One region of the Escherichia sp. TC-EC600-tetX4 genome, then DNA from elsewhere that is predicted to be linked to it. Evidence: predicted binding sites of a transcription regulator. Region 1 holds the regulator's gene; the other holds the start of a gene.
The links. Region 1 encodes PhoB, which activates phosphate uptake and scavenging genes when phosphate is short. Its sites were predicted from a motif close to CTGTCATAAAACTGNCNNAT; they were not measured.
Positions count from the first base shown of each region.

Region 2: kdgR (DNA-binding transcriptional regulator KdgR) is a predicted target of PhoB. The motif match lies at 3,302-3,321, and genes of this name have one in related genera.

Region 1 is NZ_CP079924.1:3,456,809-3,464,271, reverse strand. Features, by position in the region: gene sbcC (exonuclease subunit SbcC) at 1-2,990, opposite strand, end outside; gene sbcD (exonuclease subunit SbcD) at 2,987-4,189, opposite strand; gene phoB (phosphate response regulator transcription factor PhoB) at 4,379-5,068, shown strand; gene phoR (phosphate regulon sensor histidine kinase PhoR) at 5,126-6,421, shown strand; gene brnQ (branched-chain amino acid transporter carrier protein BrnQ) at 6,828-7,463, shown strand, end outside.
Region 2 is NZ_CP079924.1:1,965,712-1,973,174, forward strand. Features, by position in the region: gene prc (carboxy terminal-processing peptidase) at 1-664, shown strand, start outside; gene htpX (protease HtpX) at 856-1,737, shown strand; gene KXD89_RS09420 (MFS transporter) at 1,783-3,156, opposite strand; gene kdgR (DNA-binding transcriptional regulator KdgR) at 3,333-4,124, shown strand; gene KXD89_RS09430 (YobH family protein) at 4,268-4,507, opposite strand; gene mgrB (PhoP/PhoQ regulator MgrB) at 4,666-4,809, shown strand; gene KXD89_RS09440 (YebO family protein) at 4,884-5,171, shown strand; gene KXD89_RS09445 (DUF2627 domain-containing protein) at 5,841-5,984, shown strand; gene cspE (transcription antiterminator/RNA stability regulator CspE) at 5,997-6,206, shown strand; gene rlmA (23S rRNA (guanine(745)-N(1))-methyltransferase) at 6,372-7,181, shown strand; gene mntP (manganese efflux pump MntP) at 7,178-7,463, opposite strand, start outside.

The DNA.
Region 1 (7,463 bases):
GCGGTATCCAGCGTTTCGCTATCCAGCGTGCCAAAACCTTCATCAAGGAACAGCGAGTCAATACGTGTTTTATGGCTGACCAGATCCGAAAGCGCCAGCGCCAGCGCCAGACTAACGAGGAAACTTTCGCCGCCGGAAAGGGTACGGGTATCGCGTACCGCATCTGCCTGCCAGGTATCAACAACCTCGACTTCCAGCGCCTCGCTGGCTTTGCGCTGTAACAGATAGCGCCCGTGCAGCCGGGTAAGTTGCTGATTAGCGAGATGGACTAAATTATCCAGCGTCAGCCCCTGGGCAAACTTGCGGAATTTATCGCCCTCTTTGGAACCTATTAGCGAATTCAGATATCCCCAGTCCTCAACCTGCTGCGTCATTTGAGCAATTTGCTGCATTAAGGTTTGTTGTTGCTGACGGTTATCTGCATCCTGCTTCAGCTGCTGGCGAATCTCGCCTTGACTCGTGGTGTTTTCACGCAACTTTTGGTGAGTTTGCGCTAACTCTTGCTGAATCTGCTCCACCGTCACAGTGAGAGCCAACCCGTCGTCAGGTCGGTGTTGTTGATGCTGTGCCAGCGTTTCTGCTGTCTGAGTGACCAGAGTTTGCGCCTGACGGCGCTGGTTTTCCAGATTCTGCTTGAGCTGTTCCAGCTGCGTTAGTGTTTGTTCATCCATTAGCGCCGCAAGGAACGCCTGCTGATCGTCAAAGACGCTGGCCTGTAGCGCGGTGTCAAACTGCGCCTGGGCTTTTTGCAGACTTTGCGCCGCCAGAACATCCTGTTGCTGTAACGTCTGCTGCTGGCTGTGTAATGCGAGACATTGTTCATGTACCTGCCGCCAGTTTTCCAATACCACAGTTTCTTCGCAGTGCGGGAGTTCATCACTTTGCGGCAACGTTTCCAGAATCGGCGTCAGCTGCTGAATACGGTTTTGCAGCGCGGTTAATTCGTTCTGGCGTTGCTGCCAGCTCTGCGCTTCTTGCTGACGTGTCGCCAACCAGCTCTCTTCTTCATCTTCCTGTGGCAATGTCAGTGCATAACCCGTCAATGTCGTTAAAAGTAGTTGCTGGCGTTGTTCAATTTGCTGTTGATACTGGATAATTTGCTGATTATGCGCGGCAATCTGCCCTTGTAATTCATGCCGTTGGCTGAGTAACCGCAGCTGGCGTTCGTGCTCATCTTGTGCATCCAGCCACGGTTGAATATCGTCCAGTGGCTGCAAGGTGATATTGAGGCTGGCCGTGACGGCTTGCCATTGTTGAGTAAGTGCTTGCTCATCTTGTCGGAGGCTTTGCGCTTCGTTTTCATCACGCTGAAGCTGCTTTGTTATGGCGTCCAGTTGCCCACGTAGCGTCGCACCTTCTTCACCGAGCTTTTTAACTTCGTTTTCCAGCGCCAGTAATCGAGACTGATTAACGCCAGGCTCCAGCGCCTGATACGCCTCGACCGCCGGGTGGCTGGTGGAACCACAAAGTGGGCAAGGCTGACCCGCCTGTAACTGTGCACGTTGAGCTTCCAGCGTTTTGATGCGCGCTTCCTGCTCGCAAATGGTTTTCACATCGGCAAGTTGCTGCGTCTTTTCTTTATAACGCTGGCGCATTTCGTTAAGTGCGGCGTTACGTTGCGTCTGTTCTTGCGTGACATTCTGGATAGCGACCTGTAACTGCGCCAGACGTTTTTGTTGGGGAACAATCTGTCCATGCAGCGCGACCAGGTGCTGACGCAGTGGGCGTTGCTCAGCATGTTGCGCCAGGGCGGTAGCAACTTCATCGGCGGTTAACGTCAACGTGATCGCCGCAAGCGCATTAAGTTTTTGCTCAGCATGGGTTAACTGTTGCTGCCATTGCCGCAGATGCTCGCGATCGCTGGTTTGTTGGGAGAACTGCGCACGCCAACCCGCCGGTTCGTTGTTCCACTGACGGAAGCGGTCGTGTTCCTGTAACCAGGTATTCAGGCTTTGTTGCTGCTGCTGTAATTCTGCTGACTGCTTCGCCGCGTGGTGGCGAATGCTCGCGCGAAGCGCCATTGTGCTCTGTAAGCGAGTATTTACTTCTTCAATCTGCTGGCGAATATGCGCCAGCGCCGCGCTGTGTTCTGCGATGCGTTCCCAGTGTGGACGAAGATTTCGTGCCGGTTGTGCCAGACTAAGCGCCGCCAGTTGAGGTTGCGCTTTTTCTTCTTCGGCTAACGCCTGTTGCAAGGCCTGCTGACGGCGGCTGGCTTCTTGCTGCAATTCGTCCTGACGCGTTAACCAGTTTAGCGATTGTTGTTCTTGCTGCTGCGCGGTAATTAACTGTTTTTCTTCGTCAGTAAGTACCTGCAAACTCGCTGTCAGCGATTGCACTTGTTCCGGCGTGAGCAACGTGACGCCGCTGGCCTGCGCTTGCAGCTTCTCCAGCTCTGTGCGGGCCGATTTGTGCTGCTCAAAAACCATCGCCGAGATTTGCCCGTAGATTTCAGTGCCGGTTAACTCCTCGAGCAATTCCGCGCGTTCTTTGGGTTTGGCATTCAGGAAGGCAGCAAATTGCCCCTGCGAAAGCAGCATCGAACGGGTGAAGCGCCCGTAATCCAGCCCGGTTAACGTCGCTGTCAGTTCCAGCTTATCTTTCACTTTGTCGGCGAGAATTTTGCCGTCGGCGCAGCGCGCCAGCTCTACGCGTGGCACCTGCAAATTACCGTCGGGTTGGTTACGCGCCCGATTCTGGCTCCAGAATGCACGGTACGCTTCACCTTTCACTTCAAACTCCACCTCCGCCAGACATTCGGCGGTATCGCGGGTCATGAGATCATTTTGCGATTGTGAAACGTTAGAGAGACGCGGAGTTTCGTGATACAGCGCCAGACAAATGGCGTCCAGCAGGGTGGTTTTCCCCGCACCTGTTGGGCCGGTAATAGCAAACAGCCCGTTGCTGGCGAACGGCTCGCGGGTGAAATCAATCTTCCATTCGCCTTTTAATGAGTTCAGGTTTTTCAGGCGCAGGCTGAGAATTTTCATGCTTCGTGTTCTCCGGCGAGGGTATGCAACGTCGTGGTGAAAAGATGCTGCAGACGTTGCTGCTGCGATTCATCCAGTTCTTCCAGTGCCAGACGGCGATTGAACACCTCTTCGACGCTGAGTTCGCTGAGGGTTTCACGCTGTTGGCTGGCTAACACACGCTCGCGCTGTTCACGACTCCGACGTACCAGCAATACTTCGACAGGCAATGATTCGGTTAATGCCTGGATTTTGCGCTGAATATCATGCAGATACTCATCAGTAGTGATTTCGATATCCAGCCAGACAGGTGGCTCCTGCGATACATCGCGCCACTGTTCCAGCTGTGCGGTAATCGACGCCAGATCGCCTTTCAGCACTGCCATGGGTTGCGTTACCGGTACGTTCAGGTTTTCCACGCTCTCTAATTTGCCGTTTGAAAATGTCACCAGATGGACATATTTACTCTTACCGCATTCATCAAAACTCAGTGGAATGGGGGAGCCGCAATAGCGAACATGTTCCATGCCGCCAATAATCTGTGCGCGGTGAATATGCCCGAGCGCGATGTAGTCGGCTGGTGGAAAGTTTTGTGCCGGAAACGCGTCCAGCGTGCCAATATAAATGTCACGCACGGCGTCACTTTTACTGGCCCCCACGGTCGTTAAATGTCCCGTGGCGATGATGGGCAGAGGCTGATCGCCGCGCAGTTTGCAGGCATCGGCATAGTGTTGTTGGTAATAATCGGTAATCGCTGCCAGTAAATGCTGCTGTTTTTCAATACCGTTAAGCCCCGCCTGGCTGGTAATAATGTCACGCGGACGTAAAAACGGAATGGGGCACAGCACTGCGCCTGGCGTCCCGTCGCGACGAGGCAAGATTTGCGGCGCATGTCCGGCGCTGGCGACCACGGTAGTATTGAGGAACGCCATGATATCGCGCGATTCATTCAGCGTGGCGACCGAGTCATGGTTTCCTGCCAGTACCACCAGATGACAGCCAGTTTGCTGTAAATTGACAACAAAACGGTTGTATAACGTGCGGGCGTAACTGGGCGGCGAGCCGGTATCGAAAACATCACCGGCAACAATAATCGCATCCACCTGATGGGTTTGTGCTGTCTCCAGCAGCCAGTCAAGAAAAGCCTGATGTTCAGCTTCGCGGCTTTTACTGTAGAAGTTCTGGCCGAGATGCCAGTCTGAGGTGTGAAGGATGCGCATAACGGTTCCCTGGCGAAAAAGCATGGGCGCGATTATACCCAAACAGATGTGCCATTTGCTTTTTTCTGCGCCACGGAAATCAATAACCTGAAGATATGTGCGACGAGCTTTTCATAAATCTGTCATAAATCTGACGCATAATGACGTCGCATTAATGATCGCAACCTATTTATTACAACAGGGCAAATCATGGCGAGACGTATTCTGGTCGTAGAAGATGAAGCTCCAATTCGCGAAATGGTCTGCTTCGTGCTCGAACAAAATGGCTTTCAGCCGGTCGAAGCGGAAGATTATGACAGTGCTGTGAATCAACTGAATGAACCCTGGCCGGATTTAATTCTCCTCGACTGGATGTTACCTGGCGGCTCCGGTATCCAGTTCATCAAACACCTCAAGCGCGAGTCGATGACCCGGGATATTCCAGTGGTGATGTTGACCGCCAGAGGGGAAGAAGAAGATCGCGTGCGCGGCCTTGAAACCGGCGCGGATGACTATATCACCAAGCCGTTTTCGCCGAAGGAGCTGGTGGCGCGAATCAAAGCGGTAATGCGCCGTATTTCGCCAATGGCGGTGGAAGAGGTGATTGAGATGCAGGGATTAAGTCTCGACCCGACATCTCACCGAGTGATGGCGGGCGAAGAGCCGCTGGAGATGGGGCCGACAGAATTTAAACTGCTGCACTTTTTTATGACGCATCCTGAGCGCGTGTACAGCCGCGAGCAGCTGTTAAACCACGTCTGGGGAACTAACGTGTATGTGGAAGACCGCACGGTCGATGTCCACATTCGTCGCCTGCGTAAAGCACTGGAGCCCGGCGGGCATGACCGCATGGTGCAGACCGTGCGCGGTACAGGATATCGTTTTTCAACCCGCTTTTAACGCCTTGCTCATCGGACGCAGAGCAGGGCTTATGATTTCTTAACTGGAGTATCTTACGTGCTGGAACGGCTGTCGTGGAAAAGGCTGGTGCTGGAGCTGCTACTTTGCTGCCTCCCGGCTTTCATCCTGGGTGCATTTTTTGGTTACCTGCCCTGGTTTTTGCTGGCATCGGTAACAGGACTGCTTATCTGGCATTTCTGGAATTTATTGCGCCTTTCATGGTGGCTGTGGGTGGATCGCAGTATGACCCCGCCACCGGGGCGTGGTAGCTGGGAACCGCTACTATACGGCTTACACCAGATGCAGCTGCGAAATAAAAAACGCCGCCGTGAACTGGGCAATCTGATTAAACGCTTTCGTAGCGGCGCGGAGTCGCTGCCCGACGCGGTGGTGCTGACCACGGAAGAGGGCGGTATTTTCTGGTGTAACGGTCTGGCGCAACAAATTCTTGGTTTGCGCTGGCCGGAAGATAACGGGCAGAACATCCTTAACCTACTGCGTTACCCGGAGTTTACGCAATATCTGAAAACGCGTGATTTTTCTCGCCCGCTCAATCTGGTGCTCAACACCGGGCGGCATCTGGAAATTCGCGTCATGCCTTATACCCACAAACAGTTGCTGATGGTGGCGCGTGATGTCACGCAAATGCATCAACTGGAAGGGGCGCGGCGTAACTTTTTTGCCAACGTGAGCCATGAGTTACGTACGCCATTGACCGTGTTACAGGGTTACCTGGAGATGATGAATGAGCAGCCGCTGGAAGGCGCGGTACGCGAAAAAGCGTTGCACACCATGCGCGAGCAGACCCAGCGGATGGAAGGACTGGTGAAGCAATTGCTGACGCTGTCGAAAATAGAAGCCGCACCGACGCATTTGCTCAATGAAAAGGTTGATGTGCCGATGATGCTGCGCGTTGTTGAGCGCGAGGCTCAGACTCTGAGTCAGAAAAAACAGACATTTACCTTTGAGATAGATAACGGCCTCAAGGTGTCTGGCAACGAAGATCAGCTACGCAGTGCGATTTCGAACCTGGTCTATAACGCCGTGAATCATACGCCGGAAGGCACGCATATCACCGTACGCTGGCAGCGAGTGCCGCACGGTGCCGAATTTAGCGTTGAAGATAACGGACCGGGCATTGCACCGGAGCATATTCCGCGCCTGACCGAGCGTTTTTATCGCGTTGATAAAGCGCGTTCCCGGCAAACCGGCGGTAGCGGATTAGGGTTAGCGATCGTGAAACATGCTGTGAATCATCACGAAAGTCGCCTGAATATTGAGAGTACAGTAGGAAAAGGAACACGTTTCAGTTTTGTTATCCCGGAACGTTTAATTGCCAAAAACAGCGATTAATCCGCCTTTGTCATCTTTTATTGCCATAAGCCAGTCGATGCTGGCTTATTTTCTTTGCAGTCAAAATACGGGCGTTAGATTTTACAACGATTGGTGATTTTTTGTTCGCATGATTAGCCATGTCTTTTTCACGGAAATAGTGTTTTATACTGGTTGGTGATTTCTTATCGCTATATACCTCTGGTTTTTAGATCCCTCCTTGCTTTAAAACGTTATAAGCGTTTAAATTGCGCTTCAGGTGCTGTCATACTGACTGCATTAACGCGGTAAATCGAAAAACTATTCTTCGCCGCGCCTGGTTGGGAGTATTTCCCGCTAAAATTGTTTAAATATACCGCTGTATCATCCCCAGGGATTGGCACAAAAATTTAACGTTACAACACCACATCCACAGGCAGTATGATTTATGACCCATCAATTAAGATCGCGCGATATCATCGCTCTGGGCTTTATGACATTTGCGTTGTTCGTCGGCGCAGGTAACATTATTTTCCCTCCAATGGTCGGCTTACAGGCAGGCGAACACGTCTGGACTGCGGCATTCGGCTTCCTCATTACTGCCGTTGGCCTGCCGGTATTAACGGTAGTGGCGCTGGCAAAAGTTGGCGGCGGTGTTGACAGCCTCAGCACGCCAATCGGTAAAGTCGCTGGCGTACTGCTGGCAACGGTTTGTTACCTGGCGGTGGGGCCGCTTTTCGCTACGCCGCGTACAGCTACCGTTTCCTTTGAAGTGGGGATTGCGCCGCTGACGGGTGATTCCGCGCTGCCGCTGTTTATCTACAGCCTGGTCTATTTCGCTATCGTTATTCTGGTTTCGCTCTATCCGGGCAAGCTGCTGGATACCGTGGGCAACTTCCTTGCGCCGCTGAAAATTATCGCGCTGGTCATCCTGTCTGTTGCCGCTATTGTCTGGCCGGCGGGTTCTATCAGCACGGCGACTGAGGCTTATCAAAACGCTGCGTTTTCTAACGGCTTCGTTAACGGCTATCTGACCATGGATACGCTGGGCGCAATGGTGTTTGGTATCGTTATTGTTAACGCG
Region 2 (7,463 bases), 1.5 Mb from region 1:
GGATTACGGTCGTGCGCTGGTTGTGGGTGAACCGACGTTTGGTAAAGGCACCGTTCAGCAATACCGTTCATTGAACCGTATTTACGATCAGATGTTACGTCCTGAATGGCCAGCGCTGGGTTCTGTGCAGTACACGATCCAGAAATTCTATCGCGTTAACGGCGGCAGTACGCAACGTAAAGGCGTAACGCCAGACATCATCATGCCGACGGGTAATGAAGAAACGGAAACGGGTGAGAAATTCGAAGATAACGCGCTGCCGTGGGATAGCATTGATGCCGCGACTTATGTGAAATCAGGAGATTTAACGGCCTTTGAACCGGAGCTGCTGAAGGAACATAATGCGCGTATCGCGAAAGATCCTGAGTTCCAGAACATCATGAAGGATATCGCGCGCTTCAACGCTATGAAGGACAAGCGCAATATCGTTTCTCTGAATTACGCTGTGCGTGAGAAAGAGAATAATGAAGATGATGCGACGCGTCTGGCGCGTTTGAACGAACGCTTTAAACGCGAAGGTAAACCGGAGTTGAAGAAACTGGATGATCTACCGAAAGATTACCAGGAGCCGGATCCTTATCTGGATGAGACGGTGAATATCGCACTCGATCTGGCGAAGCTTGAAAAAGCCAGACCCGCGGAACAACCCGCTCCCGTCAAGTAATATCAATCAGGCACAAGAAATTGTGCCTGATTTTTTAACAGCGACAAGATGCCGTAAATCAGATGCTACAAAATGTAAAGTTGTGTCTTTCTGGTGACTTACGCACTATCCAGACTTGAAAATAGTCGCGTAACCCATACGATGTGGGTATCGCATATTGCGTTTTGTTAAACTGAGGTAAAAAGAAAATTATGATGCGAATCGCGCTCTTCCTGCTAACGAACCTGGCCGTAATGGTCGTTTTCGGGCTGGTACTGAGCCTGACAGGGATACAGTCGAGCAGCGTTCAGGGGCTGATGATCATGGCCTTGCTGTTCGGTTTTGGTGGTTCCTTCGTTTCGCTTCTGATGTCCAAATGGATGGCATTACGATCTGTTGGCGGGGAAGTGATCGAGCAACCGCGTAACGAAAGGGAACGTTGGCTGGTCAATACTGTAGCAACCCAGGCTCGTCAGGCGGGGATCGCTATGCCGCAAGTGGCTATCTACCATGCGCCGGACATCAACGCTTTTGCAACCGGTGCGCGCCGTGATGCCTCTCTGGTTGCTGTCAGCACCGGTTTGCTGCAGAACATGAGCCCGGATGAAGCCGAGGCGGTAATTGCTCACGAAATCAGCCACATCGCCAATGGTGATATGGTCACCATGACGCTGATTCAGGGCGTGGTGAACACCTTCGTTATCTTTATTTCCCGTATTCTGGCGCAGCTTGCCGCGGGTTTTATGGGCGGAAATCGTGATGAAGGTGAAGAGAGCAACGGCAACCCGCTGATCTACTTTGCGGTTGCAACGGTTCTGGAACTGGTGTTTGGTATTCTGGCGAGCATTATCACCATGTGGTTCTCGCGTCATCGTGAATTCCATGCTGATGCCGGTTCGGCAAAACTGGTTGGTCGCGAGAAAATGATTGCCGCGCTGCAGCGCCTGAAAACCAGCTATGAACCGCAAGAAGCAACCAGCATGATGGCTCTCTGCATTAACGGTAAGTCGAAATCGCTCAGTGAGTTGTTCATGACCCACCCGCCGCTGGATAAACGAATTGAAGCTCTGCGTACGGGTGAATACCTGAAGTAATATGAAGTAAATACTAAAAAGCGCGTCCTGATCGACGCGCTTTTTTTATGCCCTGGATCGTGGCTGAGTGATACGTAAACCACTGACACAGGCAGCAATCACTGCCAGAATAGCCGCAGCCATCAGCGAGACGTGTGTACCATTATCTCCAAACTGATTTAGCATCAGCGCCACCAGCGCCGCGCCGCTACTCTGACCCAGTAGACGAGCCGTTCCTAACATGCCACTGGCTCCACCGCTACGTTCGCGAGGCGCGGAGGTAATAATGGTGTGGTTATTGGGTGACTGGAATAAGCCAAATCCAGCACCACATAAGATCATCGGCCAGATAATATTGATATCCGCAGGTGACGCGGGCAGCAGAACCAGGGAAAAAAGCCCCGCAGCCATGATGAACAACCCTAAAGCCCCCAGCAATCCTGCATGTACGCGTTCAATCAAATAGCCTGCCAGCGGAGCCATCACCATCGTTGCTAACGGCCACGGTGTCAGAAGTAAACCTGTTTCGACTTCACTACGCCCGAGCACGGTTTGCAGGTAAAAGGGCAGGGAAACCATTGCCAGCATTTGTGCGCAGAAAGAGCAAACAGATGTGCAAATAGAAAGTGAAAACAGCGGGATACGCAGTAAATCCACCGGTAGCAGCGGTACGGGAAGAGAAAGCTGGCGGCGAATAAAGAAAATACCAACAACAACCATTACCACCAGTTCCGCAGCAATTAACGTCAGCGATTGCCCCTGAGCGAAACCACTCAACGCAGTGATAAGCAGGCCGAAGGTTAACGCGTTCATCACGGCGCTGGGCAGGTCGAAACGGGGTTTACTGGCGCGAGAACCATTGGGTGGCAGAAAACGCATCGCCAGAAGCAGGGCGATAATACCTAACGGTACGTTGATTAAAAATAACCATTTCCAGGATGCGATGGAGAGGATTGCTGCAGCAATTGTCGGCCCGGCAGCAGAAGAGACGGCAACAATAAACGAGTTTATGCCCATCCCTCTACCCAGAAAACGTTGTGGATAGATCAGGCGGATAAGTGCGGTATTAACGCTCATCAACGCTGCACCGCCGAAACCTTGTATGACACGCGCAAGGGTGAGCATTTGCAGCGAATCAGAAAGGGCGCAGAACAGTGAAGACAACAGAAAAACGACCAGACCGCATTTATAAATACGTCGATAGCCAAACATATCGCCCAGAAACGAAAACGAGAGCAGGGAGATGACAATGGCGATTTGATAGGCGTTCACTACCCAGATGGAACTGGCTGGCGTGGCATGAAGGTCCGTGGCGATTGTTGGCAGGGCGACGTTGGCGATTGCGCCGTCAAGGACGGCCATCGAAATACCAATCACAATGGTTAATATCGCACCGTATCGCTGGGGCAATGGCAGGCCGTCGGCCTGAACTTTTGGCATAGGAATTTTATATCTTTGGTGAATAATCAACAGGGGTATGATTCTAGCACTGATATTCACGGTGGATGTCGCAGAATTGTAACTAACCGGCAAAAGATGGATTGCGACCACCCTGGTGCGAAATTATAATAAAAAACAGTTCTGATTTTTATAAAACACTCGCAATGAGGTGATAAATGGCTAACGCAGATCTGGATAAACAGCCTGATTCTGTATCTTCCGTGCTAAAAGTTTTTGGCATTTTGCAGGCGCTGGGTGAAGAGCGCGAAATAGGGATAACCGAGCTGTCGCAGCGCGTCATGATGTCAAAAAGCACCGTTTATCGCTTTTTACAGACCATGAAAACCTTAGGTTATGTGGCGCAGGAAGGGGAGTCGGAGAAATATTCCCTGACCCTGAAATTGTTTGAACTGGGCGCTCGCGCGTTACAAAACGTCGATTTAATTCGTAGCGCAGATATCCAGATGCGTGAGCTCTCCCGCCTGACCAAAGAAACTATCCACCTCGGCGCACTGGACGAAGACAGTATTGTTTACATTCACAAAATTGACTCTATGTACAATTTGCGCATGTATTCACGGATTGGGCGTCGTAATCCGCTGTACAGCACCGCGATTGGTAAGGTACTGCTGGCATGGCGCGATCGCGATGAAGTGAAGCAAATTCTTGAGGGCGTGGAGTATAAACGCAGTACCGAGCGGACCATCACCAGTACAGAAGCGTTATTACCCGTTCTGGACCAGGTGCGCGAGCAGGGGTATGGCGAAGATAATGAAGAGCAGGAAGAAGGGCTGCGATGCATTGCGGTACCGGTATTTGATCGCTTTGGCGTGGTCATTGCCGGTTTGAGCATCTCCTTCCCGACGTTGCGTTTCTCTGAAGAGCGTTTACAGGAATATGTCGCAATGTTGCATACCGCAGCGCGCAAAATTTCTGCCCAAATGGGTTATCACGACTATCCGTTCTGATGAGAGTAAGAACCTGTCGGAATATCAAACAGACAGGTTCTTTATTTAGCATGAGAAAAATAAAGTTGAAGGTGGCGTTATATTAAACGCGCTTGCTATAAGAGTATTTTACTCAGGAGTGAGAATCTGGTTATTTATTGCCCTTAACCATTATCGACCACGATATTGCTTTTGCGTAACAGCGGGCAATCTGTTATCCCCAAAAAACCACTTTTAGTGTGCAAGTATTGTACCGTGCTGGTGCCTCTGGCAGTCAGATAGGTACATTGCAAACCTAATCCTGCGGCATTCTCTTTGCTTCCAATCAAAACGCCATATCCGCTGAGTAATAATCCTATCCATACCAGTGCTATCAGCATAACTGTGCGAATGATGAATCGCATTACAACCTCTTCTCTTTTTATGTTCGCTTAATCGTAGCGGCAATATGCGCTGAAGCAAGCGACTCATTCCGAAAAAGCACGAATATCGACATAGTTAGGCGCTGTTTAACTAACGCATGCTAGTTTAATGACATAAGGTAGGTGAAACGGAGATTGGAGTGAAAAAGTTTCGATGGGTCGTTCTGGTTGTCGTGGTGTTGGCTTGCTTGCTGCTTTGGGCGCAGGTATTCAACATGATGTGCGATCAGGATGTACAATTTTTCAGCGGAATTTGTGCCATTAACCAGTTTATCCCGTGGTGATATCATTTTTTCAGCACTAGATTTTCTTCCTCTCCAGCAGTGGTAGAATAGCGCCTCTACTCAGAGGTGGTGAAATGAACGAAGTTGTAAATTCAGGCGTGATGAACATTGCGTCTTTGGTTGTATCGGTGGTGGTTCTTCTTATCGGGCTCATCTTGTGGTTTTTTATCAATCGTGCCAGTTCACGGACTAACGAACAGATTGAACTGCTTGAGGCGTTGCTGGATCAGCAAAAACGTCAAAATGCACTGTTACGTCGTTTGTGCGAAGCAAACGAACCAGAGAAAGCAGATAAAAAGACCGTTGAGAGTCAAAAATCGGTTGAAGACGAAGATATTATTCGTCTGGTCGCCGAACGATAATCCTTCCTCAATCTTGAGTAACCCCGTCGTTGAAGGGTTACTCAATTCATCCTGATTATACGCACTGTCATGGTGCAACTGCTTCAAATTAAAACTCTGGTCTGACTTCAAATAATTATCATATTATTTATTTGCGTAACGGGATATCAGAAAAAGATATTTACCCCATTAATTTATTAGGATGTTTACATCGGATTTGTGATTAAGCGTGGTATTATTTATTAGCGAAACGTTTCTCTCTTGATTTTTTTGCTCATTCATCAATTTTTCTTATTTTAAATTTACAATCCCTTTGGGGATTGACTTCTCTTTAGGGTAATTAATAGCCGTTAACTGACTGTTTTATGAGAAAAAGTGATATAACTTTTTATTCATTGCATAGCAAAAAATGTGATATTGCACGCACTATGTAATAACTTCTCCCACTGGCCTGGAACAACTGAACTTATTGAACTATGTTAGAAAATACGCCAGTTTAAGTATCTGCCTGAACTGGCAAGGTTAAGCACAATGATATATCGGCGCGTATTCCGTTGCATAAGTGTGCAAAAAAAGTGGAAGACGTATCGAGATTTGTGCGTCTGATCGAGACATGTTTAAAAATGGCTTGCCATAATTAACGTTGTATGTGATAACAGATTTCGGGTTAAACGAGGTACAGTTCTGTTTATGTGTGGCATTTTCAGTAAAGAAGTCCTGAGTAAACACGTTGACGTTGAATACCGCTTCTCTGCCGAGCCTTATATTGGTGCCTCATGCAGTAATGTGTCAGTTTTATCTATGTTATGCCTGCGGGCGAAGAAAACAATCTAAGGAATTTTTCAAATGGCAAAGATTAAAGGTCAGGTTAAGTGGTTCAACGAGTCTAAAGGTTTTGGCTTCATTACTCCGGCTGATGGCAGCAAAGATGTGTTCGTACACTTCTCCGCTATCCAGGGTAATGGCTTCAAAACTCTGGCTGAAGGTCAGAACGTTGAGTTCGAAATTCAGGACGGCCAGAAAGGTCCGGCAGCTGTTAACGTAACAGCTATCTGATCGAATCCACTGATCTGAAGTGTGAATACGCTTCAATCTCGCTATAAAGCCTCGTCGAATGCGAGGCTTTTTACTATGCTTTATCTTCGCTCCTGGCGTTCGGATATTTGCCCGCCGCGTGATTCGCGTTACACTTGCGGCCTTTAGTATCCTGCCGGAGTTGTCATGTCTTTTTCCTGTCCACTTTGCCATCAGCCTCTTTCGCGTGAAAAAAACAGCTATATCTGTCCCCAGCGACATCAGTTTGATATGGCGAAAGAAGGGTATGTCAATCTGCTGCCCGTTCAGCATAAACGGTCTCGTGATCCGGGCGACAGCGCGGAAATGATGCAAGCACGCCGCGCATTCTTAGATGCCGGACATTATCAGCCGCTGCGTGATGCAATTGTCGCCCAACTGAGGGAACGGCTTGATGATAAGGCCACGGCGGTGCTGGATATTGGCTGTGGTGAAGGGTATTACACACACGCATTTGCCGATGCGTTGCCCGAAATCACCACGTTTGGTCTGGATGTTTCGAAGGTAGCGATAAAAGCGGCGGCGAAACGCTATCCGCAGGTCACTTTTTGTGTCGCTTCCAGCCACCGTTTGCCGTTTTCCGATACCAGTATGGACGCCATAATACGTATTTACGCGCCGTGTAAAGCAGAAGAATTAGCACGAGTAGTGAAGCCCGGCGGCTGGGTCATTACTGCCACGCCGGGACCGCGACATTTGATGGAGCTGAAGGGGCTGATTTACAATGAAGTACATCTTCATGCACCTCATGCAGAACAACTGGAAGGTTTTACATTACAGCAGAGTGCGGAGTTGTGTTATCCGATGCGTCTTCGCGGTGATGAAGCCGTCGCATTATTGCAGATGACGCCGTTTGCCTGGCGTGCGAAGCCAGAAGTCTGGCAAACACTGGCAGCAAAAGAAGTGTTCGACTGCCAGACGGACTTTAATATTCACCTCTGGCAGCGTTCTTATTAACCGTGGAAGTGCGTCCAGAGGATCTGGACGCCGATGCCGATCAGCACCAGCCCGCCGAGAATTTCCGCTTTTTTCCCAATAATTGAGCCGATAAAGCGACCAACCATCATCCCTAATGTTGACATAATCAAGGTTGCACAACCAATGGCCAATGCGGTCGCGATAATGTTGACCTGCAGGAAAGCAAGACCAACACCCACAGCCATGGCATCCAGGCTGGTGGCAATCGCGGTGGTTACCAGTAGCCAGAAACCGTGTCGACGGCGCGGCTCTTCATCTTCA